Regions from separate parts of the Streptomyces sp. KL116D genome, predicted to be linked through region 1. Evidence: riboswitches for the same ligand, from Rfam matches in the RefSeq annotation. Region 1 holds a riboswitch; each other region holds the start of a gene.
What was found. A riboswitch is a leader RNA that binds a small molecule or an ion and turns the genes downstream of it on or off. The one in region 1 is predicted to bind thiamine pyrophosphate.
Positions count from the first base shown of each region.

Region 2: it holds a riboswitch for thiamine pyrophosphate, as region 1 does, so the genes downstream of both, thiO (glycine oxidase ThiO) here and RBJ77_RS06715 (thiamine ABC transporter substrate binding subunit) in region 1, are expected to answer to the same signal.
Region 3: it holds a riboswitch for thiamine pyrophosphate, as region 1 does, so the genes downstream of both, thiC (phosphomethylpyrimidine synthase ThiC) here and RBJ77_RS06715 (thiamine ABC transporter substrate binding subunit) in region 1, are expected to answer to the same signal.
Region 4: it holds a riboswitch for thiamine pyrophosphate, as region 1 does, so the genes downstream of both, RBJ77_RS33050 (cytosine permease) here and RBJ77_RS06715 (thiamine ABC transporter substrate binding subunit) in region 1, are expected to answer to the same signal.

Region 1 is NZ_JASERH010000018.1:91,677-99,053, forward strand. It holds partial or broken gene RBJ77_RS06680 (phosphatidate cytidylyltransferase) at 1-27, shown strand, start outside; gene RBJ77_RS06685 (nitroreductase/quinone reductase family protein) at 359-874, shown strand; gene RBJ77_RS06690 (DUF6243 family protein) at 1,152-1,373, shown strand; gene RBJ77_RS06695 (hypothetical protein) at 1,437-1,844, shown strand; gene RBJ77_RS06700 (hypothetical protein) at 1,890-2,219, opposite strand; gene RBJ77_RS06705 (hypothetical protein) at 2,301-2,615, opposite strand; gene rlmN (23S rRNA (adenine(2503)-C(2))-methyltransferase RlmN) at 2,814-3,920, shown strand; TPP riboswitch at 3,962-4,067, shown strand; gene RBJ77_RS06715 (thiamine ABC transporter substrate binding subunit) at 4,148-5,224, shown strand; gene RBJ77_RS06720 (ABC transporter permease) at 5,200-6,912, shown strand; gene RBJ77_RS06725 (ABC transporter ATP-binding protein) at 6,912-7,377, shown strand, end outside.
Region 2 is NZ_JASERH010000087.1:65,194-72,570, forward strand. It holds gene metF (methylenetetrahydrofolate reductase [NAD(P)H]) at 1-762, opposite strand, end outside; gene thiE (thiamine phosphate synthase) at 848-1,495, opposite strand; gene RBJ77_RS35320 (Rv2175c family DNA-binding protein) at 1,577-1,942, opposite strand; gene RBJ77_RS35325 (NAD(P)/FAD-dependent oxidoreductase) at 2,077-3,309, opposite strand; gene RBJ77_RS35330 (hypothetical protein) at 3,402-3,749, opposite strand; TPP riboswitch at 3,802-3,915, shown strand; gene thiO (glycine oxidase ThiO) at 3,913-5,082, shown strand; gene thiS (sulfur carrier protein ThiS) at 5,079-5,279, shown strand; gene RBJ77_RS35345 (thiazole synthase) at 5,287-6,081, shown strand; gene pknB (Stk1 family PASTA domain-containing Ser/Thr kinase) at 6,171-7,377, shown strand, end outside.
Region 3 is NZ_JASERH010000026.1:57,058-64,434, reverse strand. It holds gene RBJ77_RS08140 (DUF5326 family protein) at 14-226, shown strand; gene RBJ77_RS08135 (IclR family transcriptional regulator) at 453-1,187, shown strand; gene RBJ77_RS08130 (SsgA family sporulation/cell division regulator) at 1,288-1,755, shown strand; gene RBJ77_RS08125 (YibE/F family protein) at 1,827-3,158, opposite strand; TPP riboswitch at 3,230-3,397, shown strand; gene thiC (phosphomethylpyrimidine synthase ThiC) at 3,390-5,177, shown strand; gene RBJ77_RS08115 (hypothetical protein) at 5,271-6,128, opposite strand; gene RBJ77_RS08110 (metallophosphoesterase) at 6,312-7,377, opposite strand, start outside.
Region 4 is NZ_JASERH010000084.1:203,786-211,162, reverse strand. It holds gene RBJ77_RS33065 (DUF4232 domain-containing protein) at 1-335, opposite strand, end outside; gene RBJ77_RS33060 (LD-carboxypeptidase) at 833-1,855, opposite strand; gene RBJ77_RS33055 (hypothetical protein) at 2,182-3,519, opposite strand; gene RBJ77_RS33050 (cytosine permease) at 3,666-5,102, opposite strand; TPP riboswitch at 5,085-5,185, opposite strand; gene RBJ77_RS33045 (hypothetical protein) at 5,358-5,666, opposite strand; gene RBJ77_RS33040 (hypothetical protein) at 6,765-7,377, shown strand, end outside.

The DNA.
Region 1 (7,377 bases):
CTCGGTGACCTGGGCGAGTCCATGATCAAGCGGGATCTCGGCATCAAGGACATGGGGACGCTGCTGCTCCCGCCACGTGGCGGCATCGGGCGGACCGCTCTTCCGACTCGCTGCTGCCCACCGCTCCGGTGGTGTGGCTGCTGCCGTGGTGCTGTTCGTCGGATCGAGCTGACCCTCGACGCGACCGGTCGCCCGATCGCCCGATCCGGCACACTCTCTGATGAGCCCCCGCCTGAGCCGGCAGGCTCGTCGCCGTTACTGCCCCTGAGGCCCGGCGCCACGGCTCTACCGGCCTCCGACGCCTGCCGCTACCTTCGTGTACTGGGAACCGCCGCCGCTGAGGCATCGGGAGGCCGTCGTGCCGGTCGGACGACAGACGCAGACGCCACGCCGCCGCCGCGCTGGTTCATCCGGCTGGCCTGGGTGGTGCACCGCGGCGGTTACCGGGTGCTGGGCGGGAGGGTCGCGCTGCGGCGGCCGCGCGGGCGACGCTGGGGTGCTCCGGCTGACCACGACCGGACGCCGCACCGGCGACCCGCCGCGTCATCGTCGCCTACCTGGAGGACGGCCCGAACCTGGTCACGCTGGCGATGAACGGGTGGGGCCCGGCGAACCCGCCTGGTGGCTCAACCTCCAATCACGCCCGGAGGCCGACGCCGACCTGGTCGACGGCCATCGCCTGGTGCACGCCCGCGCCGCGACGGGAGACGAACGCACCCGCCTGCGGCCGCTGGCGCGAAACCGACAAGAACCTCGACGCCTTCGCCGCGCGCCGTCCGTCGCCGACGGCGGTGGTGTGCTGGAGCCCAGGGGTGGGCGGGCCGCTGGGCGCCGGGCGCAGGCTGACCGGACCGGCGATCCCAGAGCCGGGTGAAACGACCTCGCTCTGAAGGTGGGCTTCCAGGCTTCAGCCAGCTGAGCCCACCAGGTCGTCTTCGCTGCGGGCACTCATCGAAGGCCCAGGCCCGACGCCGGGGAGCGGAAAAGGCCGGCGCGCGGGGCCGACGGGACCGGGTAACGTCCTTGTCATGTTCTTCCAGACGCCGATTCACGAGTGAGAGCGTGACGGGCCCGCCGGCATCCTCCGAAGCCGCCGCCCGTCCCCCACCGCTGAATCCGTAGCTCACCTCACATCACCACCGGGAGAACCCGTGACCGACAGCAAGAACATCAACAACCCCGTGGGCCAGGGCGGCGGCCAGCGCAAGAAGCAGTCCCGCGCCGAACGGCAGAACAACGGCCCGCACCGCAACGCCGACCGTCGGCGCGCGGCCGACCAGAAGGCGGAGCTGCTGCGCAAGATGCGCGAGAAGACAGGGACGGGCACGACCGAGGGCTCCGGCCAGGCGGACGACGACACCGCCCAGAGCTGACGAACCACGGTCGCAGGCGGCACCCGCACGGGGCCGGGCCCCTCTGTGCGTACGCTCGTCGCCGTGACCGACGATGCGCGCCTCATAGCGAACTACCGGGTCCATGTCGTACCCGCGGTTCTCGCTCTGGCCAATCCGCCGTGGCAGCGAGACGTCTGGCTCGACCCGGCGGTGTTCGAGAACCTGGACCACGTCTTCCACACGCTCTTCGACGACTTCTGCGACGCCGACGAGCCCGAGCGGTTCCTCGGCATCAGCCTGCGAACCGAGGAAGAGGTCTCGCTCATGCGGGAGCTGGGCGTCGCCCTGGGCGTGGCGGAGGCCCAGGCACCCAATGACACGGACGAGGAATATTTGCAGTCGCCCGGTTGGCCGACGGTCGTCGCTGTCGCCGGGCGACTGGCGCGCGTCATGGTGGCCAACGACCTCGGAGAGCTTGTCACGCTGCACGAGTCCGATACCGAGGACTAAACGATCGTCGGCTTCGGGGCGCAGCCGACCCAGGTGAGCGTGGCGTCAGGGACTGCTGACGAAGCCGTCTGACTGGTCCAGGCGAAACGGTGAGCCGGGACTCGTCGCGTTCCAGCCCTGTGCGAGGGCCGACGTGATGGCGACGCTGACGTCGCTGGGCAGCACCGCGACACTCGGCGCTCCGACCCAGTTACTGGGGTGAGGCTGATTCGTCGTGACGACCAGGGTCGCCCCGGAGGCATCCGCATGCTCAACCGTGTACGTGCACGGTGACCAGCAGAGACCCTGGCTGTAGGTCGGCCGGCGGCGCAGGCGCCAGCGGTACGTCGTGCCGTCGACGACGATGCGTCGCGAACCCTTGCGGCCGATCGCCATCGTGAGCCCCCATCCCCTGGAATGGCCGCGATGCTAGTGCTCTGACCGCAAAGGTCACCTGGTTTGCTGTACTCCTGGCAGCTACTTCTTGCGCTGGCTATCGATCTCGGCGGACAGCACGACCATGTTGTGCAGATGGGTGTAGTACTTGGCCGCGTACTCGTCGTCGATCGCCGGAAGAACCTTCCCGAACGCCGACGTCAGCCGCGTCAGGCGTATGCCGGTCTGTTCGCTGAGCAGGCCTTCGTGGACGCAGGCGGCGTAGGCATAGGCATCCGAGTCGAGCATCACCATGTCCCAGCCCTCAACATCCAGGCCGCGGAAACCGGGTGGGAACGGCCTGGCCATGTGCTCTGCCATCATCTGCGCAAGCGCGCCGAGCTCCTCATCAAGCATGGGGAGATCCTGCCAGGCAACCCGGCGAACCTTTGCGGTCACAGCACTAGCTGGTCAGAGCATGGGGGAGCCGAGAATCCCGGGCCGTCCCTGGGCCGTCCGAGGCCGCTCAGCAGTGACCAGGGGCGACCGACAGTGACAGGGGTCCCAGGCGACGACCCCAGGTCACCCCCATCCATCTGCGACACTGGTACAGCCATGCCTAAGCCCGGAGAACTCACTTTCGTCGCCCCGCGCGGAGCCAAGAAGCCGCCGCGGCACCTTGCCGACCTGACGCCTGCCGAGCGCAAGGAGGCTGTCGCCGCGATCGGCGAGAAGCCGTTCCGCGCCAAGCAGCTCTCGCAGCACTACTTCGCGCGGTACGCGCACGACCCCGCGGAGTGGACCGACATCCCCGCCGGTTCGCGCGAGAAGCTGCGGGAGGCGTTGCTGCCGGAGCTGATGACCGTCGTGCGGCATCTGTCGACCGACCAGGACACCACCCGCAAGACCCTGTGGCGGCTGTTCGACGGGACGCTCGTCGAGTCCGTGCTCATGCGGTACCCGGACCGGGTCACCATGTGCATCTCGTCGCAGGCCGGGTGCGGGATGAACTGTCCGTTCTGCGCGACCGGCCAGGCCGGGCTCGACCGGAACCTGTCGACCGGTGAGATCGTGCACCAGATCGTCGACGGGATGCGGGCCCTGCGGGACGGGGAGATCCCGGGTGGTCCGGCGCGGCTGAGCAACATCGTCTTCATGGGGATGGGCGAGCCGCTCGCCAACTACAAGCGGGTCGTCCAGTCCATCCGTGCGCTCACCGATCCCGAGCCGGACGGGCTGGGGCTGAGCCAGCGTGGCATCACCGTGTCCACCGTCGGGCTGGTGCCCGCCATTCACCGGTTCTCCGACGAGGGCTTCAAGTGCCGCCTCGCGATCTCGCTGCACGCCCCCGACGACGAGCTGCGCGACACCCTCGTACCCGTCAACACGCGGTGGAAGGTCCGGGAGGTGCTGGACGCCGGGTGGGAGTACGCCGCGAAGTCCGGGCGCCGGCTGTCCATCGAGTACGCGCTGATCCGGGACATCAACGACCAGGCGTGGCGCGGTGACCGGCTCGGGCGGCTGCTCCGGGGCAAGCCCGTGCACGTCAATCTCATTCCGCTGAACCCGACCCCCGGGTCGAAGTGGACGGCGTCGCGGCCCGAGGACGAGAAGGCGTTCGTCGAGGCCATCGCCGCGCACGGCGTGCCCGTCACCATCCGGGACACCCGTGGCCAGGAGATCGACGGGGCCTGTGGACAGCTGGCGGCCACCGAGCGGTAGCCTTGCCGGTGTACGTCTCGTACAGGCGTACTGACATCTGCATATTCCGACAGGGGAGCGCCACAGCGCTGAGAGTGCGGTATCGACCGCAGACCCTCTGAACCTCGCCCAGGTCATTCTGGGTAGGAAGTTCGGTCAACACTCCAAGCTGTTGCGCCCTGCCCGGAGACCGTGAGGTCCCCGGGCAGGGCCGCGTCTCTTCCTGGTCACCCCCAGGAGGAAAACCAGTGAGCAAGAAGACGTACGTGGCCGTGGCCGTGGGCCTCGGTCTCGTCACGCTGTCCGCGTGCGGGTCGTCGAACGACTCGGGATCCGGCGGCGACTCCAAGACCGTCACCCTCGTCAGCCACGACTCGTGGGCCGTCTCCAAGAACGTCCTGGCCGACTTCGAGAAGAAGTCCGGCTACCAGGTGAAGGTCCTCAAGGACGGGGACGCCGGCGAGGCCGTCAACAAGGCGATCCTCTCCAAGGGCAACCCGCAGGGCGACGTCTTCTTCGGCGTCGACAACACCCTGCTGTCGCGGGCCCTCGACAACGGGATCTTCGCCTCGTACAAGGCCGAGGGCCTGGCGGACGTGAAGAGCGAGTACCGGCTCGACAGCGGCAAGAACCGGGTGACGCCCGTCGACACCGGCGACATCTGCGTCAACTACGACAAGGCGTACTTCGAGCAGCACGAGCTGACGCCGCCCGCTTCCTTCGCCGACCTCACCAAGCCCGCCTACAAGGACCTGCTCGTCACCGAGAACGCGGCGACCTCGTCGCCCGGCCTCGGCTTCCTGCTCGGCTCCGCCGCGAGCCAGGGCGACGACGGCTGGCAGGGCTACTGGAAGAAGCTCAAGGCCAACGGCGTGAAGGTCGTCGACGGTTGGGACCAGGCCTACAACGAGGAGTTCAGCGGCAGCGCCGGCGGCAAGAAGGCCAAGGGCGACCGGCCGCTCGTCGTCTCGTACGCCTCCTCGCCGCCCGCCGAGGCGATCTACTCCGACCCGCAGCCCAAGACGTCGCCCGTCGGCGTCGCGACGGGGACGTGCTTCCGGCAGATCGAGTTCGCGGGCCTGCTCGACGGCGCGAAGAACGAGAAGGGCGGTCAGGCGCTCATCGACTTCCTCGTCTCCAAGGAGTTCCAGGAGGACATGCCGCTCAACATGTTCGTCGACCCGGTGACCAAGAGCGCCACCCCGCCCGCCGAGTACACCAAGTACGCGGTGCCGGTCGACGACGCCGAGACCATGAGCCCCCGCAAGATCGCGGACAACCGTGACGACTGGGTCAAGTCGTGGACCTCGCTCGTACTGAAGTAGCCGGCAAGGCAGTCGACGAGGCAGTCGACCAGGCCCGTACGACTCGTGCGGGCGGTGCGGCGCGGCTCGGCCTCATGGCCGTGCCCGTCGCGTTCTTCGGCGTCTTCTTCGCCTATCCGGTCGCCGCGATCGTCGAGCGCGGGCTGCACGTCGACGGCGGCTGGCGGTTCGGGCGGATCCTGGACGTGCTCGGGCAGTCCGACATCCGGCACGTCCTGTGGTTCACGGTGTGGCAGGCGCTCGCCTCCACCGCGCTGACCCTGCTGATCGCGCTGCCGGGCGCCTATGTGTTCGCGCGGCTCGACTTTCCCGGCAAGCAGGTGCTGCGGGCCGTCGTGACCGTGCCGTTCGTCCTGCCGACCGTGGTGGTCGGGACCGCGTTCCTCGCGCTGCTCGGGCAGGGCGGGCTCCTCGACGAGCTGTGGGGCGTGCGGCTCGACACGACCGTGTGGGCGATCCTGCTCGCGCACGTCTTCTTCAACTACGCCGTCGTCGTCCGGACGGTGGGCGGGCTGTGGGCGCAGCTCGACCCGCGGCAGGAGGAGGCCGCGCGGATGCTCGGCGCCTCCCGGCTCACGGCCTGGCGGAAGGTGACGCTGCCCGCGCTGGGACCCGCGGTCGCCGCCGCCGCGCTGATGGTGTTCCTCTTCACGTTCACGTCGTTCGGCGTCGTGCAGATCCTGGGCGGGCCCGGCTTCTCGACCCTGGAGGTCGAGATCTACCGGCAGACCGCGCAGATCTTCGACCTGTCCACCGCCGCGGTCCTGACCGTCGTGCAGTTCGTCGCCGTCGGCCTCGTCCTCGGCGTGCACGCCTGGACCGTCCGCCGCCGGGAGAGCACGCTGCGGCTCGTCGACGCCGCGCAGACGGCCCGGCGGCCGCGCGGTGCCGGGCAGTGGACCCTCCTCGGCGGGGTGCTGGCCACCGTCGTCGTGCTGATCCTGCTGCCGCTCGGCGTGCTGGTGCAGCGGTCGCTCGACACCCCGGACGGCTACGGGTTCGCGTACTTCCGGGCGCTCGGCGACGCCGACGGCGGGACCTTCCTCGTCCCGCCGATCGACGCGGTCCGCAACTCGCTGGAGTACGCGCTCGCCGCCACCGGCATCGCGCTGGTGATCGGCGGGCTCGCCGCCGCCGCGCTCACCCGGCGGGCCGGCCGGCTCGTGCGCGGGTTCGACGCGCTGCTGATGCTGCCGCTCGGCGTGTCCGCGGTGACCGTCGGATTCGGGTTCCTGATCACGCTCGACGAGCCGCCGCTGGATCTGCGGGCGACCTGGATCCTGGTGCCGCTCGCCCAGGCCCTGGTCGGCGTGCCCTTCGTCGTGCGCACCATGCTGCCGGTCCTGCGGGCCGTGGACGGCCGCCTGCGGGAGGCCGCCGCCGTGCTGGGGGCGTCGCCGCTGCGGGCCTGGCGCGAGGTCGACCTGCCCATGGTGCGGCGGGCGCTGCTGATCGCGGCGGGGTTCGCGTTCGCCGTGTCACTGGGCGAGTTCGGGGCGACCGTGTTCATCGCGCGGCCCGACAACCCGACCCTGCCGGTCGCCGTGGCCCGGCTGCTCGGCCGGGCCGGTGACCTCAACTACGGGCAGGCGATGGCCCTGTCGACCGTCCTGATGGTCGTCTGCGCCGCCGCCCTGCTGCTGCTCGAACGCATGCGGCCCGCCAGGGCCTCGACCGGGGAGTTCTGATGGCGCTGCTGGAACTGGCCGACGCGACCGTACGGTTCGGCGGCCGCGCCGTGCTCGACGACGTGGACCTGGCGGTCGCCGAGCACGAGATCGTGTGCGTGCTCGGGCCGAGCGGCAGCGGCAAGTCGACGCTGCTGCGGGCCGTCGCCGGACTGCAGCCCCTGGACCGCGGCCGGGTGTCGCTCGACGGACGCGACCAGACGGGCGCGCCCGCCCACCAGCGGGGCGTCGGCCTGATGTTCCAGGACCACCAGCTGTTCCCGCAGCGCGACGTCGGCGGCAACGTCGCCTTCGGGCTCCGTATGCACGGCGCCTCCCGTGACGAACAGGCTGCCCGCGTACGGGAGTTGCTCGCGCTCGTCGGTCTGCCGGGCGCCGAACGGCGGGCCGTCGCCGCGCTGTCCGGCGGCGAGCAGCAGCGCGTCGCGCTCGCCCGCGCCCTCGCGCCGCGCCCCCGGCTGCTGA
Region 2 (7,377 bases), on a different contig from region 1:
ATCGTCTTTGGCTGTGAGGATCCGCTCTTTCAGCGCCGGAGGGAAGTCGGCGTTGCTGAGCTTGGGCAGGCGCTCGAGCATGCGCACACTCGTCACCGGCATGCATTCCGGGATGATCGGGGTGTCGCAGCCCGCGGCGGCGACCTTGTCGCGCAGCCGCAGGTACTCCTCCGGGTAGAAGAACATCTGGGTGATCGCGTAGTCGGCGCCGGCCCGGCACTTGTCGACGAAGTGCCGCACGTCGGAGTCCCAGTCCGCGGAGCGGGGGTGCATCGCGGGGAACGCGGCGACGCCGACGCAGAAGTCGCCGGACTCCTTGATCAGTTCGACGAGTTCGGCCGCGTACGTCAGGCCCTCCGGGTGCGAGACCCAGTCACCCATCGGGTCGCCCGGCGGGTCACCGCGGACCGCCAGCATGTTCCGGATCCCGGCGTCGGCGTACTGGCCGATGATGTTGCGCAGTTCGGCCACCGAGTGCTCGACGGCGGTGATGTGGGCGACCGGCGTCAGCGTCGTGTCCCCGACGATCTGCTGCGTCTCCTTGACGGTGCCCGCGCGCGTGGAACCGCCGGCGCCGTACGTGACGGAGACGAAGTCGGGCGCGACCGCCTCGACCCTGCGCAGCGCGTTCCACAGGTTGCGCTCGCCCTTCGCGGTCTTCGGCGCGGAGAACTCGAACGAATACGTCGTCTTGCCGGTCGCGAGCATGTCGCGCACGGTGCGAGCGCGATCAGTCCTGGTGGAAGCGGTGCCAAGGGCCATACGGGCAGGTTACTGACGGAATCCGGTTGCCCCTAATCCCCGTCCACCCTGCGGACAGCGGGCCGGAACGCCTGTTCCCCACGGGTCACACGGTGCGCAGGCGCTTCGCGAACTCGGCCGCCGCGGCACCCGGATCGTCGGCCTCGGTGATGGCCCGGACGACGACGACGCGGCGGGCGCCGGCGTCCAGCACCTCGTCCAGGTTCCCGAGGTCGATGCCGCCGATGGCGAACCAGGGACGGTCGGTGCCGAGGCCCGCCGTGTACCGCACCAGGTCGAGGCCCGGGGCGTACCGGCCGGGCTTCGTCGGCGTCGGCCAGCAGGGGCCGGTGCAGAAGTAGTCCACGCCCTCCTGGACCGCGGCCGCGGCGGCCTCCTCGTCGGCGTGCGTGGAGCGGCCGATCAGGACGTCCGCGCCGAGGACCGCGCGGGCCGCGGGGACCGGCAGGTCGCCCTGGCCCAGGTGCAGCACGTCCGAGCCCGTCGCGTGGGCGACGTCCGCCCGGTCGTTCACCGCGAAGAGCTTGCCGTGGCGGCGGGCCGCTTCGGCGAACACGGCGAGGTGCTCGAGCTCCTCGCCCGCCTCCATGCCCTTGTCGCGCAGCTGCACGATGTCGACGCCGCCGGACAGCACGGCGTCGAGGAACTCCGGCAGGTCGCCCTGGCGCTTGCGCGCGTCGGTGCACAGGTACAGCCGTGCGTCGGCGAGCAGCGCGCGCTTGGAGTCGGCCATGGAAGTCCCCCCGTATGTGGTGCGGTGTCGGTGGCGTGCGCACCACACAGCCCGTGGTGCGCACGCCGGACGGTCGTCAGGTCAGACGGCGAGCGCCTGGGCGCGGCGCTTCACCTCCGTGCCGCGATTCTCGCTCAGCGCCTGCGCGGGGGTGCCCGGCAGGGTGTCGTCGGGAGTGAAGAGCCACTCCAGCATCTCTTCGTCGGTGAAGCCGTCGTCCCGCAGGAGCGTCAGGGTCCCGGTGAGGCCCTTGACGATCTTGTCGCCGTCGATGAAGGCGGCGGGCACGTGCAGTGCCCTGTTCTCACCACGGCGTACGGCGATCAGCTGGCCTTCCTTCACCAGCTGTCGCACACGCGTCACCTCGACACCGAACTGCTCGGCGATGTCGGGGAGGGTGAGCCAGTCGGGGACGAGAGCATCCGTCTTTGCGTCAATCTCGGTCACAGGACAAGCCTGCCATCCCGGACTGACACTCGGAAGCCGGGCCCCGCTGACCAGGCGTTCCGTGCGCGCGAACGGGTCGGTCGGGTCGGTCGGACCGCTCAGATCGCTCAGGCCGCTCAGGCCGGTCGGACCGCTCAGGCCACCGCGGCCTTGAGCGGCCGGGCGGGGTCGGCCAGCCGGTCGGGGTCCAGGACGGTGCCCGCCTCGATGAGCTTGCGCCCCTGCGCGAGGTCGCGGGGCTTGCCGACGGCCAGGACGGCCACGAGGGCGCCGTCCCGCAGCCAGCACACCGACCACGCCGCGCCGGCCGGGTCGCCGCGCCAGACCGTCGTGTCGGCGACCTCGTGGTGGCCGGCGTACTGCACGAAGCGGCCGAACTGCTCGGACCAGAAGTAGGGCACCGGGTCGTAGGCGGCCGGGGTCTCGCCGATGATGTTCGCCGCGACCGTGCGGGGCCCCTGCAGCGCGTTGTCCCAGTGGTGGACCATCAGGCGCTTCGCGTAGCGCGTCGACGGGAAGGACGAGCAGTCCCCCACCGCGTACACGTCGGGTACGGAGGTGCGCAGCCGCTCGTCCGCCACCACCTCGCGGTGGGCGCCCAGCTCGATGCCGGAGCCGGCCAGCCAGCGGGTGGCGGGGCGGGCGCCGATGCCGACGACGACGGCGCCCGCGGGCAGCCGCGTGCCGTCGTCCAGGACCACGGCCCCCTCCTCGACGCTCGCCACGCGCGCGTGGGTGCGCAGCCGGGCTCCGGCGTCCGCGTACCAGGCCGTCATGGGGGCGGCGATCTCCGCGGGCAGCGCCCCGGCCAGCGGTCGCTCGGCCGCCTCCACGACGGTGACCCGGCAGCCCGCCTCGCGGGCCGCTGTGGCGAACTCGGCACCGATCCAGCCGGCCCCGACGACGACCACGTCGCGCTGCTCGGCGAGGACCGGGCGCAGCCGCTCGGCGTCGTCGAGGGTGCGCAGCAGGTGCGTGCCGGGCGTGGCCTGCGCGCCCGGCAGCCGGACCGGCTCGGCGCCGGTGGCGACGACCAGGACGTCGTACGGCACCGGGCCGTGGGCCGTGTCCAGCTCGTGGTCGGCGGGGCGCAGGCCGGTGACCTCGCGGCCGAGTTCCAGGGTGACGCCGAGCGCCTCGAAGTCGACGTCGAAGGCCGAGCCCTCGGCCTTGCCGAGCAGGACGGCCTTGGACAGCGGCGGGCGGTCGTAGGGCTGGTGGGGTTCGGCGCCGATGAGCGTGACGGTGCCGGGGAACCCCTGTTCGCGCAGGGCCACCGCCGTCTGCACACCGGCCATGCCCGCGCCGACGATGACGACGTTCCGCTGCCCCGTGGGCGTCCCGTTCCCGCTCCGCTGCTCACTCACGGGATCACCTTAGGCACCTGATCTTGTGTCAGTCAGCGGCGTGGGCCACTCCCGGCCCGTGACGTCCTGCACACGTGTCACCGGTTTAGTGATCAAACCGGTGCGGTGATCTCCTCGACGACGCTGGTCCCGCTGCCCTCCTGCGACTCCCAGGCCCAGGTCTCGTCGAGCCGCAGGCGCCCGTCGGGCCGTTCGGACACGACGGAGACGCAGTGCCCGGAGGACGTGCTGCCGTCGGTCTTCAACTGGACGTAGCGGAAGTCGAGCCGGTCGCCGGCGCGGGTCCCCACGAGGTGTCCCCGCACGACGTCGCCGCCTTCGTAGTCGGCCCAGATCCGGCCGTCCTGCTCGTGGTAGCGGAAGCGCGTCCTGGTGCCCACCTGCCCCGGCGCCTGGTCGGCTACGGGGGCGAGGACGAGACCGTCGAGGGATCGGGCCACGGGCGGAGGCTCCCTTACTGGGGCTGACGGCGAAGAGTTAGGGTGGCCAACGTAAAGCACTCGCGGGAGCCCGTACGCAGCGGGCTGAGAGGGAGGCTGGAGCGGCCTCCGACCGTACGAACCTGATCCGGGTCATGCCGGCGAAGGGAGGGGCTGGACGCCCATGTCGCGTACGCCGAGCACCACCACCGACGCAGTCGTCGTCGGGGGCGGCATCATCGGTCTGGTCACCGCGTGGAGGGCCGCGCAGCGCGGTCTGTCCGTCGCGGTCGTGGACCCCGCACCGGGCGGCGGGGCCGCCCAGGTGGCGGCCGGGATGCTGGCCGCCGTCACCGAACTCCACTACGGCGAGCAGACGTTGCTCGGTCTGAACGTCGAGTCGGCGCGGCGCTATCCGGAGTTCGCCGCGGAGCTGTCCGAGGCGTCGGGCCAGGACCTCGGCTACCGCGCGTGCGGCACGCTGGCCGTCGCCCTCGACGCGGACGACCGGGCGCACCTGCGGGAACTGCACGCCCTGCAGCGGAAGTCGGGCCTGGAGTCCGAGTGGCTGTCGGGCCGGGACTGCCGCCGCCTGGAGCCGATGCTCGCGCCGGGCGTGCGCGGGGGCCTGCGGGTCGACGGTGACCACCAGATCGACCCGAGAAGGCTCGCGGGCGCCCTCGTGACGGCCTGCGAGCGGTCCGGCGTGGTCTTCCACCGGACGTGGGCCGAACGGCTCTCCGTCGCACGGGGCCGGGCCCGCGGGGTCGTCCTCGCCGACGGCGGCGAGTTCGCGGCGGACCAGGTGGTGCTGGCGGGAGGCAGCCGCAGCGGTCAGCTCGCGGGGGTCCCCGACGAGGTGCTGCCGCCGGTCCGGCCGGTCAAGGGCCAGGTCCTGCGGCTGACGGTGCCGAAGCGGTACGCGCCGTTCCTGAGCCGCACGGTCCGCGCCGTGGTCCGCGGCAGCCACGTCTACCTGGTGCCGCGCGTCAACGGCGAACTGGTCGTCGGCGCCACCACCGAGGAGCTCGGCTGGGACACCGAGGTCACGGCGGGCGGCGTCTACGAACTGCTGCGGGACGCCCACGAACTCGTCCCCGGCATCACGGAGCTGCCGCTGACCGAGACCCGCGCGGGCCTGCGCCCCGGCTCCCCGGACAACGCGCCGCTGCTCGGCCCGACGGCGCTGCCCGGACTCCTCCTGGCCACCGGCCACTACCGCAACGGCGTGCTGCTCACGCCGGTCACCGGCGACGCCATGGCGCAGGTCCTGGCCACCGGTGAACTCCCGGAAGAGGCCCGCCCGTTCACCCCCAGGCGCTTCAGCGGCGCCTCCTTGGAGCAGCCCGCATGAACGTATCCCTCAACGGTGAGCCGCGCGCGGTGGCGTCCGGCACCACCCTGGACGCCCTCGTGGCCACCCTCACCGCCGCGCACTCCGGTGTCGCGGCCGCGCTCAACGAGACCGTCGTCCCGCGCACCCAGTGGCCCGTCACGGCGCTCTCCGAAGGAGACCGCGTCGAAGTGCTCACCGCCGTACAAGGAGGCTGACTCGATCATGGCTGACGACGCTTTCGTCCTCGGCGGCACCACCTACTCCTCGCGCCTGATCATGGGCACGGGAGGGGCGCCGAGCCTCGACGTCCTGGAACGCTCGCTGACCGCCTCCGGCACCGAGCTCACCACGGTGGCCATGCGCCGGGTGAACGCCGACGTCCACGGGTCGGTGCTCTCGGTCCTGGAGAAGCTCGGCATCGGGGTGCTGCCGAACACGGCGGGCTGCTTCACCGCGGGAGAGGCGGTCCTCACGGCCCGCCTCGCGCGCGAGGCGCTCGGCACGGACCTGATCAAGCTGGAGGTCATCGCCGACGAGCGCACCCTCCTGCCGGACCCGGTCGAGCTGCTCGACGCCGCCGAGACGCTGGTCGACGACGGGTTCACGGTCCTGCCCTACACGAACGACGACCCGGTCCTCGCCCGGAAGCTGGAGGACGTGGGCTGCGCGGCCGTCATGCCGCTCGGCTCCCCGATCGGCTCCGGGCTCGGCATCCGCAACCCGCACAACTTCCAGCTGATCGTCGAGCACGCGCGCGTGCCGGTGATCCTGGACGCGGGCGCGGGCACGGCCTCCGATGTGGCGCTCGCCATGGAACTGGGGTGCGCGGGTGTGATGCTCGCCTCGGCGGTGACCCGCGCGCAGGAGCCGGTCCTGATGGCCGAGGGCATGCGGCACGCGGTCGAGGCGGGCCGCCTCGCGTACCGTGCCGGACGCATCCCCAAGCGCCATTTCGCCGCGGCGTCGTCCCCTTCGGAGGGGCAGGCGCAGCTGGATCCCGAACGCCCCGCGTTCTGATCGCACGCCCGGTCACAGCTCTGCTGCAGTACGGATCCGGTCCCGCCGCACGGGACCGGCCTGTCGGTGGCTCCTCGTAGACTCGCTGCGTGGACACGACCCTTCAGGACCCGTTGCTCGGGCATGTGCTCGACGGCCGGTACCGCATCGACGCACGCATCGCGGTCGGCGGGATGGCCACGGTCTACCGGGCCGTGGACACCCGCCTCGACCGGGTGCTCGCGCTCAAGGTGATGCACCCCTCGCTCGCGGCCGACGCCTCGTTCGTCGACCGCTTCATCCGCGAGGCCAAGTCCGTCGCCCGCCTCTCGCACCCCAATGTGGTCGGCGTGTACGACCAGGGCACGGACGGCGCGTACGTGTACCTGGCGATGGAGTACATCGCGGGCTGCACGCTCCGTGACGTGCTGCGGGACCGGGGAGCGCTCAGGCCGCGCGCGGCGCTGGACATCCTGGAGCCGGTCCTCGCCGCGCTCGGGGCGGCGCACCGCGCGGGCTTCGTGCACCGCGACATGAAGCCGGAGAACGTCCTGATAGGGGACGACGGCCGGGTGAAGGTGGCGGACTTCGGTCTCGTCCGCGCGGTGGACTCGGTCACGAACACGACGGGTTCGGTCCTCGGCACGGTGTCGTACCTGGCGCCCGAGCAGATCGAGGACGGCACCGCGACCGCGAGCGTGGACGTGTACGCGTGCGGGGTCGTGCTCTACGAGATGCTGACCGGCGCCAAGCCGCACTCCGGGGAGACCCCCGCCCAGATCCTGTACAAGCACCTGAACGAGGACGTGCCGCCGCCCTCAGCGCTGGTCCCCGGCCTCCCGTTCGAGCTGGACGAGCTGGTCGCGTCGGCCACCGCCCGCACCCCCGCGGTCCGCCCGCACGACGCGGTGGCACTGCTCGGCGACGTCAGGAACGCCCGGTCGGCGCTCAGTGACGCCCAGTTGGACGCGGTGCCGCCGCAGGCGCGCGACGCCGAGCACGCGGGCGCCGACGACCGTACGAGCGTGATCCCGCGGGCGATCCGGACGAACGCGGTGCAGCTGCCGCTGCCCGCCCCGGAGGACGAGCTCAACCGCACGAGCCGCCTGGCGACCCCGCCGCCGGCGCCGCCCGCGCCCGCCCGGCGCCCGGGTGGCCGCGGCCCGCGCCGCGGCGTGTTCCTGGTCGTCGCCGCGGTGCTGCTGGCCCTCGGCGTGGGAGCGGGCGTCTGGTACATCAACTCGGGGCAGTTCACGAAGGTCCCCGCCCTGCTCACCAAGACCGAGGCGCAGGCGAAGCAGCGGCTCGACGAGGCCG
Region 3 (7,377 bases), on a different contig from region 1:
AGGAGCGATGGCAGTGCGGGAGATATTCGCGGGCATGCCGTGGTGGGTGAAGTGGGTCGCGGTGCCGGTCATCGCTCTGGTCGTGTTCGGCGGGCTGATCGCCAGCGTCGTCGGCTTCGTGATCGGCCTGCTCTTCAAGATCCTGGTGTTCGCCGCACTCGTGGGCGGGCTCATCTATGTCGTACGGAAGTTCATGACGGGATCGTCCTCGCGCAGCGACTGGTGAGCGGCGGGGTGAACACACGTGCGGGCTCTGGTCGCCGCGTCGTGCGAAGGTTCGCACGACCGGGGGAAGTTTCCCTTCCGGGCCCGCACAAAGCGGTGGCCAAGGGTTAAAGTCCGGAATCCGACGGCTTCACCCCCGTGAGCCCCGGGTATGCGGGGGACCCCATGCGCATCGGGAGTGAACCTTGGCCACGGCTGATCCCGCACCCGCCAGCCCCCAGACGCTCATCGGCTCGGTCCAGCGAGCGATGCGGCTCCTCGAGGCGGTCGCGTCGCACGTCGACGGGGCCCCCGCCAAGCAGCTCGCCCGGGAGGCCGGGCTCGCCCTCCCCACGGCGTACCACCTACTGCGCACGCTCGCCCACGAGGGATACCTCCGCAAGGAGAACGGCGTCTTCGTGTTCGGCGACGCAACCGAGCGGTTGAGCAGTGGCGGAGCGCAGCAGAAACGTCGCGGCATGATCACCGACGCGCTGCGGCACTGGCGCGACACCATCGGCGTCCCGATCTACTTCGCGGTCTACCGCGACGGCGAGATCGAGATCGTGGCGGTCGCCGACACTCCGGCCAATCCGGCCGTCGAGGAATGGGCCGACTTCCGCGAGACCGGCCATGCGCACGCCATCGGCCAGTGCCTGCTCTCCCAGCTCGACGAGGAGGCCCGGCTGGCCCATCTCGAGCGCTATCCCTCCCGGTCCATCACGCCCTACACGGTGCGTGACGATCGCTCACTCCTGCGCAAGCTGAGATCCGTGGGACGGATGGAGCCCATCATCGAGCGGCAGGAGTACGCACTCGGCACGGCCTGCGCCGCCTTCCCGCTCACGATCGGGTCGACCGCGGCGACCTTGGCCATTTCGCTCCCCACCCACCAGGCCGAGAAACTGCTTCCCGCCGCACGTCAGTTGCAGCAGGAGATCGGGAAGCTCGTAGGGACACTCGCCTTCTCTATCAGCATCTGAAAACTCACTCCTTGTGATCCTCCGTGTACGTTGAGCAAGATGCCAGCAGTGTCAGGAAGGTCATTCCTGGCCAATCGACGGCAAGTTGACGGGGTAGGCGATGCGCGAGTCGGTACAAGCAGTTCAGGCAGAGGTCATGATGAGCTTCCTCGTCTCCGAGGAACTCTCCTTCCGCATTCCGGTGGAGCTCCGGTACGAGTCCACCGATCCGTACGCCGTGCGGCTGACCTTCCATCTTCCCGGAGACGCGCCCGTGACCTGGGCGTTCGGCCGGGAGCTCCTCGTGGACGGGGTCAACGGGGCGGCAGGCGACGGCGACGTACGAGTCTCTCCCGTGGAGCTCGCGGGGGGTGGCGGCACCGGTGAGATGCCGGGCGAGGTGCACATCCGGCTCCAGGTCGGAAACGATCAGGCGCTGTTCCGGGCCGGAGTGGCCCCGATCATCGCCTTCCTCGACCGTACGGACAAGCTGGTCCCGCTGGGTCAGGAGCAGGCCCTCGCGGACTTCGAGGCCGATCTCGACCAGGCACTGGACCGGATCCTGGCCGAGGAGCAGAGCGCGGGCTGACCCGCCGTCGGACGGTACGACAAGAGGCGTAACGCTTCAGCAGCGCGGTGCACCCGAGCAGTTCCGCGCACTCAGCGCTTACGCCGTCGGCCTCTGCCCGTACGCACCGGAGCGGCCTGTACGGGCCCGTGGGACCCCGGGCGGTCGGCGGAGACCACCAGGGCGGCCAACGCGGTCGTCACCGGCACGGAGGCCACCAGGCCGATCGAGCCGACCAGCGTGCGCACGATCTCCTCGGCCACCAGCTCGCTGTTGGCCACGTCGAGCACGCCGCTCTGCGCGATCGAGAAGAGCAGCAGCAGCGGCAGCGCCGCGCCCGCGTACGCGAGCACCAGGGTGTTGACGACGGACGCGATGTGGTCGCGGCCGATCCTGATGCCCGCCCGGTACAGACCGCGCCAGCCCATCGTCGGGTTGGCCTCGTGCAGCTCCCACACCGCCGACGTCTGCGTGACCGTCACGTCGTCGAGCACCCCGAGGGAGCCGATGATGACGCCCGCGAGCAGCAGACCGCTCATGTCGATGTCGGGGTACAGACCGTGGATCAGGCCGGTACTGTCGTCGGTGTTGCCCGTCAGCGCGGCCCAGCCGATGAACAACGAGCCCAACAGGCCGATCAGCAACAGCGATACGAGCGTGCCGAGCACCGCGACGGAGGTTCTGGCCGACAGGCCGTGGCACATGTAGAGCGCGATCAGCATGATGGCGCTCGCTCCGACGACCGCCACCACCAGAGGATTCGACCCCTGGAGGATCGCGGGCAGGATGAAGAACGTCAGGACGAGGAAGCTGACCGCGAGCGCGACCAGCGCCATGAGGCCCCTCAGCCGGCCCACCACGACCACGGCCAGGGCGAAGATCCCGGCCAGCAGCGCCATGGGAATCTTGCGGTTCACATCGGTGACGGAGTACTGCAGGTTCTCCGGGGCGTCGGGTGCATAGGCGACGATCACCTTCTGGCCCTCGTGCAACTGCCGTGGTGAGTCCGGCTGCACGATCTCCGTGAACGTACGGCCCTTGTCCTTGCCGGTGTCGATGCGGATCGTCGCGTTCTCGCAGGTGCCGCTGGGCTGGTCCGTGCCGGCCGAGCCCTCGGCCGTGGTGGGGTCGCCGGCCTGGTTGCCTCCCGAGGCGTGCACGGACTTGCAGTCGACCTTCTCGACCTTCGTGACCGTGGCCTGCTGCGTCTGGCGGTCGAAGCCGACTCCGGTGCGTTCGTGCGCCGGTGCGCCGCCCGGCCACAGCACCGCGAGCCCCACGACGACCGCGACGGAGAAGGGGATCAGGATCGCGGCGATGACCTTGCGCAGATGCTGCGAGACGGGCGCCGCCGGTCCGTGGCTGTGGGAGTGCCCATGGGGAGGATGGGACGGCGGAGGAGGGGGCTGCTGCGTCGTGGTCACCGCCCGATCATCGCAAGAACGGCAGGGGCCCTCTGTTCAACGCGTCCGACATGACGCTAGCGTGGAGGCACCTTTGCACACGCGGGAGCTCGGAGCACCGGGCTGAGAGGGCGCTGACCTTCGTACCGAAGCGTGTTTCACGTGAAACGACGTGGAACATCCTGGGACGGACTTCGCTGCGTCGACCGCCGAACCTGTTACCGGGTAATGCCGGCGTAGGGAGTAGGTCTCATGACCACAACGGACGCACGCACGCCTGCCTCCACCCAGGGCGAGAGCTCTGCTGACGAGGCCGGGAAGTCCATCGGCTGGCACAAGGGGTACATCGAGGGTTCACGCCCCGACCTCCATGTGCCGGTCCGTCAGGTGCATCTCACCAACGGGCAGTCGGTCACGCTGTACGACACCTCCGGCCCGTACACCGATCCGACCGTCGACACCGATGTCCGCAGGGGCCTCGCGCCGCTGCGGGAGAACTGGATCATCGGCCGCGGCGACACCGAGGAGTACGCGGGACGCCCCGTCCGGCCCGAGGACGACGGCATCAAGCACACGTCGCCGCGCGGCGGTCTGCGCAACCTCGACGCGGTCTTCCCCGGCCGTCCGCGCCAGCCGCGCCGCGGCCGGGACGGGCAGGCCGTGACCCAACTCGCCTACGCACGCCGGGGCGAGATCACCCCGGAGATGGAGTACGTGGCCATCCGGGAGAACGTCGAGCCCGAGGTCGTGCGCGACGAGATCGCGGCCGGCCGCGCGGTGCTGCCCGCCAACGTGAACCACCCGGAGATCGAGCCGATGATCATCGGCAAGCGGTTCCTGGTGAAGGTCAACGCCAACATCGGCAACTCCGCGGTCACCTCGTCCATCGAGGAGGAGGTGGAGAAGATGACGTGGGCGACCCGCTGGGGCGCCGACACCGTCATGGACCTCTCCACCGGCCGCAACATCCACACCACCCGCGAGTGGGTACTGCGCAACTCCCCCGTGCCGATCGGCACCGTGCCGCTCTACCAGGCCCTCGAAAAGGTCGACGGCAAGGCCGAGGAGCTGACCTGGGAGATCTACAAGGACACGGTCATCGAGCAGGCCGAGCAGGGCGTGGACTACATGACGGTCCACGCCGGCGTCCGCCTCCCGTACGTCCCGCTGACCGCCAACCGCAAGACCGGCATCGTCTCGCGCGGCGGCTCGATCATGGCCGCCTGGTGCCTCGCGCACCACAAGGAGAGCTTCCTCTACGAGAACTTCGAGGAGCTCTGCGAGATCCTCGCCGCGTACGACGTCACGTACTCCCTCGGCGACGGCCTGCGTCCCGGCTCCATCGCGGACGCCAACGACGAGGCCCAGTTCGCGGAGCTGCGCACGCTCGGCGAGCTCAACTCCATCGCCAAGCGGCACAACGTGCAGACGATGATCGAGGGCCCGGGCCACGTGCCCATGCACAAGATCAAGGAGAACATCGACCTCCAGCAGGAGATCTGCGAGGAGGCGCCGTTCTACACGCTCGGCCCGCTGACCACCGACGTCGCCCCGGCGTACGACCACATCACCTCCGGGATCGGTGCCGCGATGATCGCCTGGTGGGGCACGGCGATGCTCTGCTACGTCACGCCCAAGGAGCACCTGGGTCTGCCCAACCGCGACGACGTGAAGACCGGTGTCATCACGTACAAGATCGCGGCGCACGCGGCGGACCTCGCCAAGGGCCACCCCGGTGCGCAGGACTGGGACGACGCGCTCTCCGACGCCCGCTTCGAGTTCCGCTGGGAGGACCAGTTCAATCTGGCCCTCGACCCGGACACGGCACGGGAGTTCCACGACGAGACGCTGCCGGCCGAGCCCGCGAAGACCGCGCACTTCTGCTCGATGTGCGGTCCGAAGTTCTGCTCGATGAAGATCTCGCAGGACATCCGCCGCGCGCACGGCACCACGCAGGCGGAGGTCGAGGCGGGCATGGAACAGAAGTCGAAGGAGTTCGCCGACGCGGGCAACCGCGTCTATCTGCCGATCGCCGACTGAGCACGGCGACGAAAGCACAACGGCATGACTGAGGGCTCGGGGCCCGCGCAGTTCGCCCCGAGCCGATGTCACGGCCCCGTGCCCCGCCGGAGGTCAGTCCGGCTGGTGCTCGGGGCCGCCGAAGTCCGGACTGGAGAAGTCCGGGCTGGAGTAGCCGGCGCGCTGCCCGGTGGCGGTGCCGCCGCCGTCCGGGCTGGAGAACCCCGGCCGGTTGTAGCCGAGTTGGGGCATGCGGCTGGTGGAGCCGCCGCGGCTGCCGCCGAGCGAAGCGCCGCCGCCCGTCGGGGGGTCCGCGAGGGCCTCCCGCAGGAACGGCAGGATGCCACGCTCCAGAAGCGCTTTGCCCCAGGCTTCCCGGGCCCGCGCCACCTCCTCGCTCGACTCCCCGTGCGCGCCCGCCTGGAGTGACGTCGCCCCGTTGCGCAGGGCCGTCAGCAGCAGGCAGACGGCCGCGACGAGGATGCCCGCCGCGGTGAGGGCGCCGAATATCCAGCCGGCCGCGAGGAGCGTGTCGGCGAAGTCGGGTGCCGGGTTGAGCATCTTCAGGATGTAGCCGACCAGCAGGAAGATCGCGGCTGCGGTCCCGGCGAGAACCGGGGCGAGCACGACGGCGACCGCGGCGACGCCGGGTCCCGTGGTCTCCGCGACCAGACCGATGGTGGTGTTTCCGGACTCGGTGGCGGTGCCTCCTTCGCGTAGCGGACGGACGGGCCGCGGCGAGGTGCGCAGTTCCTCGCGGACCTTGACGAAATGCTGGTACTCGGTGGCGGCCGCCGTGCTGATCAGTGCGGCGGCGTTCAACGCCATGGTGCGCAGCTGTTCGGGGTTGAGCCGCTGGCCCACTGCGGCGAGATCAGGCCGGTTCGGTGCGGTACGCAGCGCCTCATCGAGGATCCGCTCGAACTCGGGGCGGTCCTCGTTCAGCAAATGCGGAGCGCTGTTCATGTGCATCCCCCGATGCTCCGTAGGGCTTGGTGGCCCGCATGGTTACGAGCCGTCGGGCAGAAACGGAGGGGAGCCTGCTACGGATAAGCCGATGGTAGAGCTGTCACGGCACACGGTGACAGGGGGTTTCCGGAAATTGGCCCCCTGGCCAGCCGAAGCCTCCGTTTACCGCGCCTGCCCGATCAACCCTCAGATATCCATGGGGAGTTGCTGGACCAGCAGCTTTCCGGCCATGGTCACGCCGCCGTCCATCGCGATGGCGAGGCCGCCCGCGTACACGTGCGGTCCCTCGACGACGGGCCCGCTGTCGGCGGAGTCGGTGCTGTCGGCGCCGGCTTCGGCGCCCACCTCGCCCAGGAGGTACGGGATCGGGCTGTGGCCGTGCACGACCCGCGAGCCGCCGTACGCGCCGAGCAGTTCCTGCACGGCGCCGGGGCCGCTCTCCTCGTCCCGGAAGGCGAACCGCTTGGTGAACTTGCGGAACAGGTCCCAGCACTCGTCCGCGTCGTTGCGCGTGAGCGTCTCGCGGACCGTGTCGTTGACCGCCTCGATCGAGTCGCCGTAGTCGAGGTAGGCGGTGGTGTCGGAGTGCATGAGCAGGTGGTCGTCCTCGAGCTCGATCGCGTCGAGCCGGGACATCCACTGCAGGTGCACGTCCTGGAGGCGGTCCATGTCGGACTTCTGGCCGCCGTTCAGCAACCAGGCCGCCTGGAAGGTGGCGGTGCCCGCGCCGGAGTTCACGGGGGTGTCGCCGAACCGCTTGGCGCCGAGCAGCAGCAGCTCGTGGTTGCCCATGAGCGCCTTGCAGTAGCCGCCCGCCGCGGCCGCCTCGGCGGACAGGCGCATGACGAGGTCGATGACGCCGATCCCGTCGGGACCGCGATCGGTGAAGTCGCCGAGGAACCACAGGCGCGCGTTGCCCGCCGCCCAGTTGCCCTCGGCGTCGAGCAGGCCCTTCTCCTGCAGCGCCGCGACCAGCTCGTCGATGTAACCGTGCACGTCGCCCACGACGTACAGCGGGCCGTGCCCGTCGGCCGGCGGCGCGGGTGCGGGCGCCGGCTGCGGGATCTCGACCTGGACCGTGTCCCCGCGGTTGATGACCGGCAGGTCGCGCGCGGTCGGGGTGTAGCCGTCGGGGAAGGCCTCGGCATCGTCCGGGGCGGGGCCGGATTCGGGCTCGGTGGGCACCACGTTCGCCGGTACGTCATGGACGTACGCGGGAACACGGAAGTCGCGCAGCGTCTCCGTGCGCGCT
Region 4 (7,377 bases), on a different contig from region 1:
CCGGAGCCTCCCGAGGCATGCGCGTCCGATTCGTCACCGTTGCAGGCACTCAATGTCAGGCTGAGCGCGGCGACAGCGGCAAGGACGGAGCCACGACGGACTGCGGCAAGGCGCATGAAGGATTCCCCCGGAGACGGAACGGATGATGGGGACGGGCCCGCACTGCTGCGGGGCCTGTGATCACCAAGATGTCGCAGGGTATCCCGCGCCTCCTCGTGTCGGACCTGAGCAGCAAGGTGACCAAGCAGACTGCGTCGCTTTGCGGGACCGAGCATCAGTTCGCCGCTCTCAGTGGTCACGGAGACGGAGACGGTTCCGAGGATCCGGAACTCCACGTCGTACTCCCCCTGACCCGGCAGCAGGTCAGCGACCGCCCAGGACGCGGGAGAGCAGTACGTCCTCCAGCCCGCGCAACGGGAACGAGGGGTCCTCCGCCGCGAGAACGAGGCCGCCTCTGATGCCGGCCATCAACAGGGCCGACCGGACCAGGGCCCGCAGGCGATCCGCAGGCTCGGCGTCAGCCAGCTCCGCCAACGCGTCGCGTGTGCGCTCCCGCCGTCGGTCGGCCACGTCCGGCGACCTGGCGCAGCGTGGTGGCGCGGTAGCCCTGCTCGGCCATCTGAAGTACCGCGGCACGACGAATGCGCTGCTTCGTGGCGTCCCGCACTGCGGCGGCGGCCTCGGGGGTGCGCGGCACGCGAAGCCCTTCCTGGGCGACGGCAGCGGAAGGTGCGCGATCCACGTGCCGTCGCCATTTCCATTGAACGGTAGTGCACTCTAAACGTGCCGACGACACCGTGCCTCCGGCACCGGCACCGGCACCGCACGTCGCTCAGTCGACCGGCCCCGTCAACGCATGCGACCGCACCGCCGGCTCGAGCACCGACAGCGCCCGCCCCTGTGCATCGAGGGCGACGCGGATGCCGACCGGCATCGGGAGGTTCGGACCGGCATGACCGAACTCGACGTTGCCCAGGACCGGGACGTCACGGTCACCGAGGACGTCGAGGACGATCTCGCGCAGGGTCGGAGACGCTCCGGACGAGCCGAGCCCGTCGATCGCCTCCGGGATGCCCACGACCATCCCGGAGATCCGGTCGAGAATGCCGCAGTGGCGCAGCACGTGCAGATAGCTCCACACGTACGACGCGTGGCCGCCCGTCTCCTCCCAGAACAGCACCGCTCCGTCGAACCACTCGAGCGGCAGCGCGTAGGGCGTCGCCTGCGCCAGCACGACACGGTTGATCACCCCGCCGAGCAAGCGCCCTTCAGCACGTCCAGGGCGCCAGCACTCCCACCCCGGGGTGGTCGGCAGCGCACCGATCGGTTCCGTACTGGTCAGCAACGTCGAGTAGAGGTGCGTGAGTTCCGCTCTGCGTGCTGCGGGCACGCGCTGCCAGTGCCCGCCGAATCCGGGGGTGGCCAGATCGGTGTGGAATCCGACCAGACCCGTGCGCGCGTAGAGCACCAGATGCAGCAGCGAGATGTCGCTGTAGCCGAGGATCGGCTTGGGATCGGCGGTGATCGCATCGAAGTCGATCAGGTCGAGGTAGCCGAGCGCTGTTTGGCCGCCGTCGTGCGCGATGATGGCGCGCACTTCGGGATCCCGCAGGAGACAGTTGAACTCTTCTGCGATCTCCGTCGGCCGCGCCGCGCTCCACCAACGGTGCCGGCCCGCTTCGAGGAGCGGTGCCCGGCGCACGCGGAATCCCATCCGCTCCAGCACGACCACCGCCCGTTCGAGGTCCGCCTCGTAGGCGGCGTGGAGCGGCCCGGACAGCGACGCGACGACGACGAGATCTCCGGGCCTCAGGGCACGAGGTCGCAGCAGCTGAGGCAGTGCGGTGCGGGTCACCGGGGCAGTATCCCGACGGTCGCCGTTGCACGCGACGCAATTACCGGCACCTGCCCACGAAGCCCCGGAACCCGCGCACGGCGCTCTCCGAGGCCACGCGTGCTCCCCTGAGCGCCGGGCCGTCCGCATCACGCCGCCCGCTCCATGTTCTGGTCACCAGCTCACAAGCTGCCGCCAGACGGTTCCGATCGTCGCGACGACTCCGAGAATCAGGCCTCTGCAATGTCGCCTCGCCGGGCGCCGACGGGCCGCAGGACGGGATCCGTAACCCAACGGCGTATGCCTGCCCGGGGCAGCCCGGGCAGGCGCGAAGCCGATCCGGCCGGTCAGGCCTGCGGGGCGGCGTTCACCACGACCTTCGCGGAGTTGTTCGTCGTCTCCGGGTCGAAGTCGAACGTCCCGAAGACCGGACGCACCACGACCGGGCCGGTGGTGTCCTGGACCACGCTGTCCACGCGCAACTGGAAGGCGAAGGCGCGCTCGGCGTTCTCCGACACCCAGTACGGCAGGTTGCAGTCGTAGCGCGGGGCACCGACCCGGTCCGGGTAGTAGCCGCCGGTCAGCGTGCGCGGGCGGCAGTCCGCGGGGGCGCCGGTGACGGTCGTGCCCTGCGGCACCCGGAACTCGACGACCGCGGCCGGGTCGCCTGAGCCCAGGTTGCCGAACCAGGCCGGGCCCTTGTTCTCGAAGCGCAGCTCCGCGGTGACGGTCTCGCCGGCCGCGCCCGTGACGTCCGCGCCTTGCACCGCGAAGTCCGCGGTGTTGGCGGCACGCACGGACTGCACCACGTAGTTGTCCTGGTCGTCGATGTCGCTGACGCCACCGGCCGGGGCCACGTCGAGGTCGAGGCGCTCGTTCAGCGCCTTGCCATTGACGTCGACCCGCAGCGGCTCGGGCAGTTGCACGCTCGCGCCCGGGGCGATCTCGTCGTCGAAGGTGCAGGTGGCGTGCGTCATCGGCGCGTCCTCGTCGCCACCGGCGTGCCGGTAGGCGCACTGCGGGTACGTGGTGGCGAAGTCGAGGCCGTAGGAAGCGCTCATGGTGACGGTGTAGCCGTGGGCCGTCTCGTTGCCCTCGTTGGTCACGGTGAACGGCACTGTCGTCGTGGAGCCGGGCTCCGCACCCGTGACCGGGTCCGGCTCGGCGAGCGCGAGGTCCGGCCCCGACGCCACGGTGACCGTGGTGGTGAATCCGTCCGGCGACTTCATGGTGCCGGACGGGGTGGTGGCGGTCGCCTTGTACGTGACCGTGCCCTGCGCGCCCTGCTGCGCGCCGGCGGCGGCGCGGATCCCCAGGTGCACGGCGTCGACGTTGGTCACCGGGATCACGCCGTCGATCGTGCACACCGCGACGGTGCCCTCGGGTGCGCAGTTCGCCGGCCAGACGACGTCCGCCACGCCGGCGAGCCCGGACACGTCGACCGTCAGCCGCCCGTCGGTGACCTTGACGTTGCTGTTGTCGTGGTAGAGCCCGAGGTCGAGCGAGCGGGCCGGGGGCTCACCGCCGTCCACGCCGAGCGGCACGTTCAACTCGTACGGGGACTGCACCCACAGCGTGTCCGAAGCCATCGCGGTCCCGGCGCCGAGGCCGACCACGAACAGGCCGGCGACGGCGGTTCCGCACGCGCCAAGCCGCACGGCGCGGCCGACGGAGGCTCTCTGCATTACATCCCCCAGGGGTGTCGGGGAGCCGGACGCTCCAACTCCTCGACCCTCAGACGATCTTGGAGGGGACAAGGTTGTACCGCCGTGGATCATCACCGGGACGCATGACGCACGGTGAGCCCATCTGCCGTGCCGGGCAGCCCAGTTCAGCTCCCGGCGGGACCGTCGTGCGACGTCCGCCGACGCAGCCGGAACGGTGCGTAGACCGCGAGTCCGACCAGGAACGCGACGTAGTAGCCGAGGTCCGCGCCGTGCAACGCCTCGGCGACCGGGCCGACGTACAGGCTCGTGTTCATGAACGGGACGGTGGCGGCGAAAGCGCAGAGGAACGCCAGGAGCGGGGGCAGAGCGGAGCGGGTCCTCGTGCGTTCGACGGAGAGATCCATGTCGGCGCCGCCCCGCTCGCGGCCCCGCGCCCACCAGTCGACGACCACTACTGCCACGAAACCGGGGATCCAGTAGCCCACGAACAGCAGCACGTTCTGGAAGCGGGCAGCCGTGTCGGCCGCATGCATCCACAGCACGAGGGGAAAGCCGAGGAGTGCGGCGAGGGCCGCGGCCAGGGGGCGCGGGATGCGGACGCCGACGGTCTGCAGGGCGAGCGAACCGCTGTAGTCGTTCATCGCGTTGCTGCACAGCGCGGCCAGAGCGACGGCGAGCAGGCCCACCGATCCGAGCACTCCCCCGCCGAGCACGGTGTCGACGCCGCGCGCGGTCTGGTCGGTGAAGATCGAGGCGCCCCACAGGCCGAGCGCCTGCACGCCCGTGAAGGACACGACGACGCCGAGCAGCGTGCACCAGAACATGCGGACCGGTGAGGTGGCGCGGGGCAGGTAGCGGCTGAAGTCGCTGGCGTACGGCGCCCAGGAAAGGGCCAGGCTCAGGGCGATCGTGCTGGTCAGAGCGAAGGCTCCGGCGCGGTCGGCGCCATGGACGGATCCGTGTGCCTCGGGCGTGACCCCGATGTGCGCGAGGCGGAGTGCCAGCGCGACGAAGGCGACCGCGAGGACGGCCGTCATCCACTGCTGAAGGCGGTGGATCACCTCGTAGCCGAACGCCCCGAGCAGTCCCTGAGCCGCCATCATGACCAGCGCCCCGAGCCAGAACGGCCATCCGCACAGCCGCGCGAGAGCGTCCCCGCCGAACAGGCCGATGAGCGCGTCCCAGGCGATCGACGACAGCCATTGCACGGTACCGGGCAGGACCACTCCCCCACCGAACGCGAGCCGTGCGAGGGGGAGTTGACCGGATCCGGTGCGGCTGCCCCAGGTGCCGAGGTACGCGGTCGGCACGGCGCCGACCAGCGTGCCGAGGACGACCGCTGCGAGCGCGGTGGCGAAGTCCAGGCCGAGCGCGATGCCGACGGTGCCGGTGAAGACGCCGCTCATGGTCAGGTTCGGCGCGAACCAGACGGTGAAGAGGCGTCCGGCGCCTCCGTAGCGGTGGGTTTCGGGTACGGGGGCGATGCCGTGCGCCTCGATCCGCAGGTCTCCTGGTGCCGCGGGCATCCGCCCGTCGAGTGCGGTCCGGGGCGCGGGTGTGGCCGGGTGCGTGGAAGCGTGCGGTATCGGCATCGCTGACATCCCTCCGCCAGTGCTAACTGGTTCAGGTTCTACGGGTGTGATCTCAGCCCCGGCGCTGTCGCGGGGCACCCCGTGTCGGGCAGTACGAACCAAGAGGGTAACCGGTACTACGGGCGCTGCCGCACGCGGGCCCTCGCCCGCCTCAGACCGCGCCTGCTGCTGCGCCTGCGAGCCGCCCCTCGCCCGCGCCTGCACCGCCGAGCCGCCCGTCGGCCTTCACGGGCCGACGGCTGGGGCCCGCACAGTCGGACGACCTCAGACGGCCATCCCGTAGACGATGGTGAACAGGGTGCCGAGGGAGCCGATGAGGAACACCCCGGTGATCCCGGCAATGATCAGCCCCTTGCCCTGCTCCGCGCTGAACGTGTCACGCAGGGCCGTCGCGCCGATCCGCTGCTTGGCGGCGCCCCAGATGGCGATGCCGAGGCACAGCAGGATCGCGACGGCCATGATGACCTGGATCATCGTCTTCGCCTCTGTGCCCAGCGTCCCGAAGGGACCCCAGTCGGGGGCGATGCCGCCGATGATCGTGGTGATGTCGCCCTTGTCCGCAGCGAGCAGCATGTCGAGTCCTCCGTGGGGGTGCGGTCTACGACGTCTGTCTGGATCACGTTCGGCCTGCCCGGCCAGCATCCCGTCAGCCTCACCGTACCCCTGGGCGACGGCACCATGGCAGACCGCGCCCCTCTGCTCCAACTCGGAACACGCACTGCCCAGTTCGGGCGGCGGGCGCAGCACTCTCTGCGGGGCGGGCCGTACGCACGGCCTCTGCGGCAGGGAGGTGGGCCCCGCGGCAACGGGGCCCACCCTCGAACGCCCTTGCCGTGTTGTGCCTGGACCAGCAGACGCGGCGGGGCGGGGCACCTTTAGGTGCCACCTCCAGTCTGCGGCCGCGAGCGACCCTCTGCGCAGCGTCCCGGATGAATCCGGATGAAGAATTCAACAATCCGGTCCGCCCCTGCCGCCGACCGGGCCGACCTGCGGCAACGCCCCCGCGCAGCATCTCGGCAGCGCATACCCGGCACATCGCGCAGAAGCCCGGCACCCCTGCAACTCCTTGGTGACCAACAGGGGTTGGCGGATGATGGCGACAGGCCGGGGTTCGTGTCGCGGCAACGACGCAACTCCGTGAAGACCTGGACCAGCAGATCGGAGCCTTCCCATCATGTACCTTCACCGCCGCCGCGCACCCTCTTCCAACCCGCCGCCGGAGACTCGCCGGGCACAGTGCGTGGGAAGCCGCCGGAGGTGGCCGCACACCACGATCGGGCCGTCACAGGTCGTCGTCATCGTGGTCGTGCTGAGCCTTGCCAGCCTCCTGACGCTGCTTGGTGTGCCCCCTGCCTCCGCGGTCGCTCTGCTCGCCGCTGCCGGCTTTGTCGCCCTCGACCTTGCAACGCCGGTGGCCTGGAGCCCGAGCAGTCCGCAACCGATTGCCCGTTGGGGAGCGTGACGGCCAGAGCCGACGGACAGGAGTGCGTCGGCCGGCGCGCAGCCGGGGAGTCCAACCACAGCGCAGGTAGAGAAGTTGGGCTCCCCCGCTGCTCCCTGTAGAACCGACCGCCGAGCGCCGACGGCAAGGGCCAGCCTGGCTGTCGGCCGATGCGCCCCGGGCTGTGGACACGGCGCTGCTCTCGAAGTCGATCACTTAGCGGAGCTGGAATGGGACGGAACGAAGCACCGATCTCCGAAGCCGACACCGCCCTGGGGCACCTCGTACAGCTGCTGCGCGACGCGCGTCAGGAGGCCGGGAGTCCTTCCTTGGCCACGCTCGCGGCTCTGTTGCACGACGCCCACCGCAAGGCCGGCAAAACCGCGTCCAAGGAACCCGGCGTCGCGAACTCCGCCTTCGCCATGATGGCCGCACAAGGCGGCTACTCGGTCTCTGCCCTGTCCAAGGCCGCATCAGGACGTGCCCTTCCCAGCCCGCGCATCACCGAGGCGTACTTCCTGGCATGTCGCGAATACGTGGAGAGGCACGGCGATGGCGCGAAGCTGACCACGACGCTCACCGAGATCCGGGAGCAATGGAAACGAGCCAGCGCCGAAAGGGCCGGCGCGGGCACTGTCCCCATCCCGGACAGCCCGGCCACCCAGAACATCCAGCAGCAGACGGAGGAGCTGTCGCAAGCTGCCGCCCTTGCGGGCACACCTGGGCAACTCATCAGGCTGATGCGCGAACTCAAGGACATCAACACCGTGTCCTATGCGGAACTGGAGCGCCGGGCCAGACGATTCCGCAACCCCCGACGCGTCGCGCTTCCGCACTCCTCAC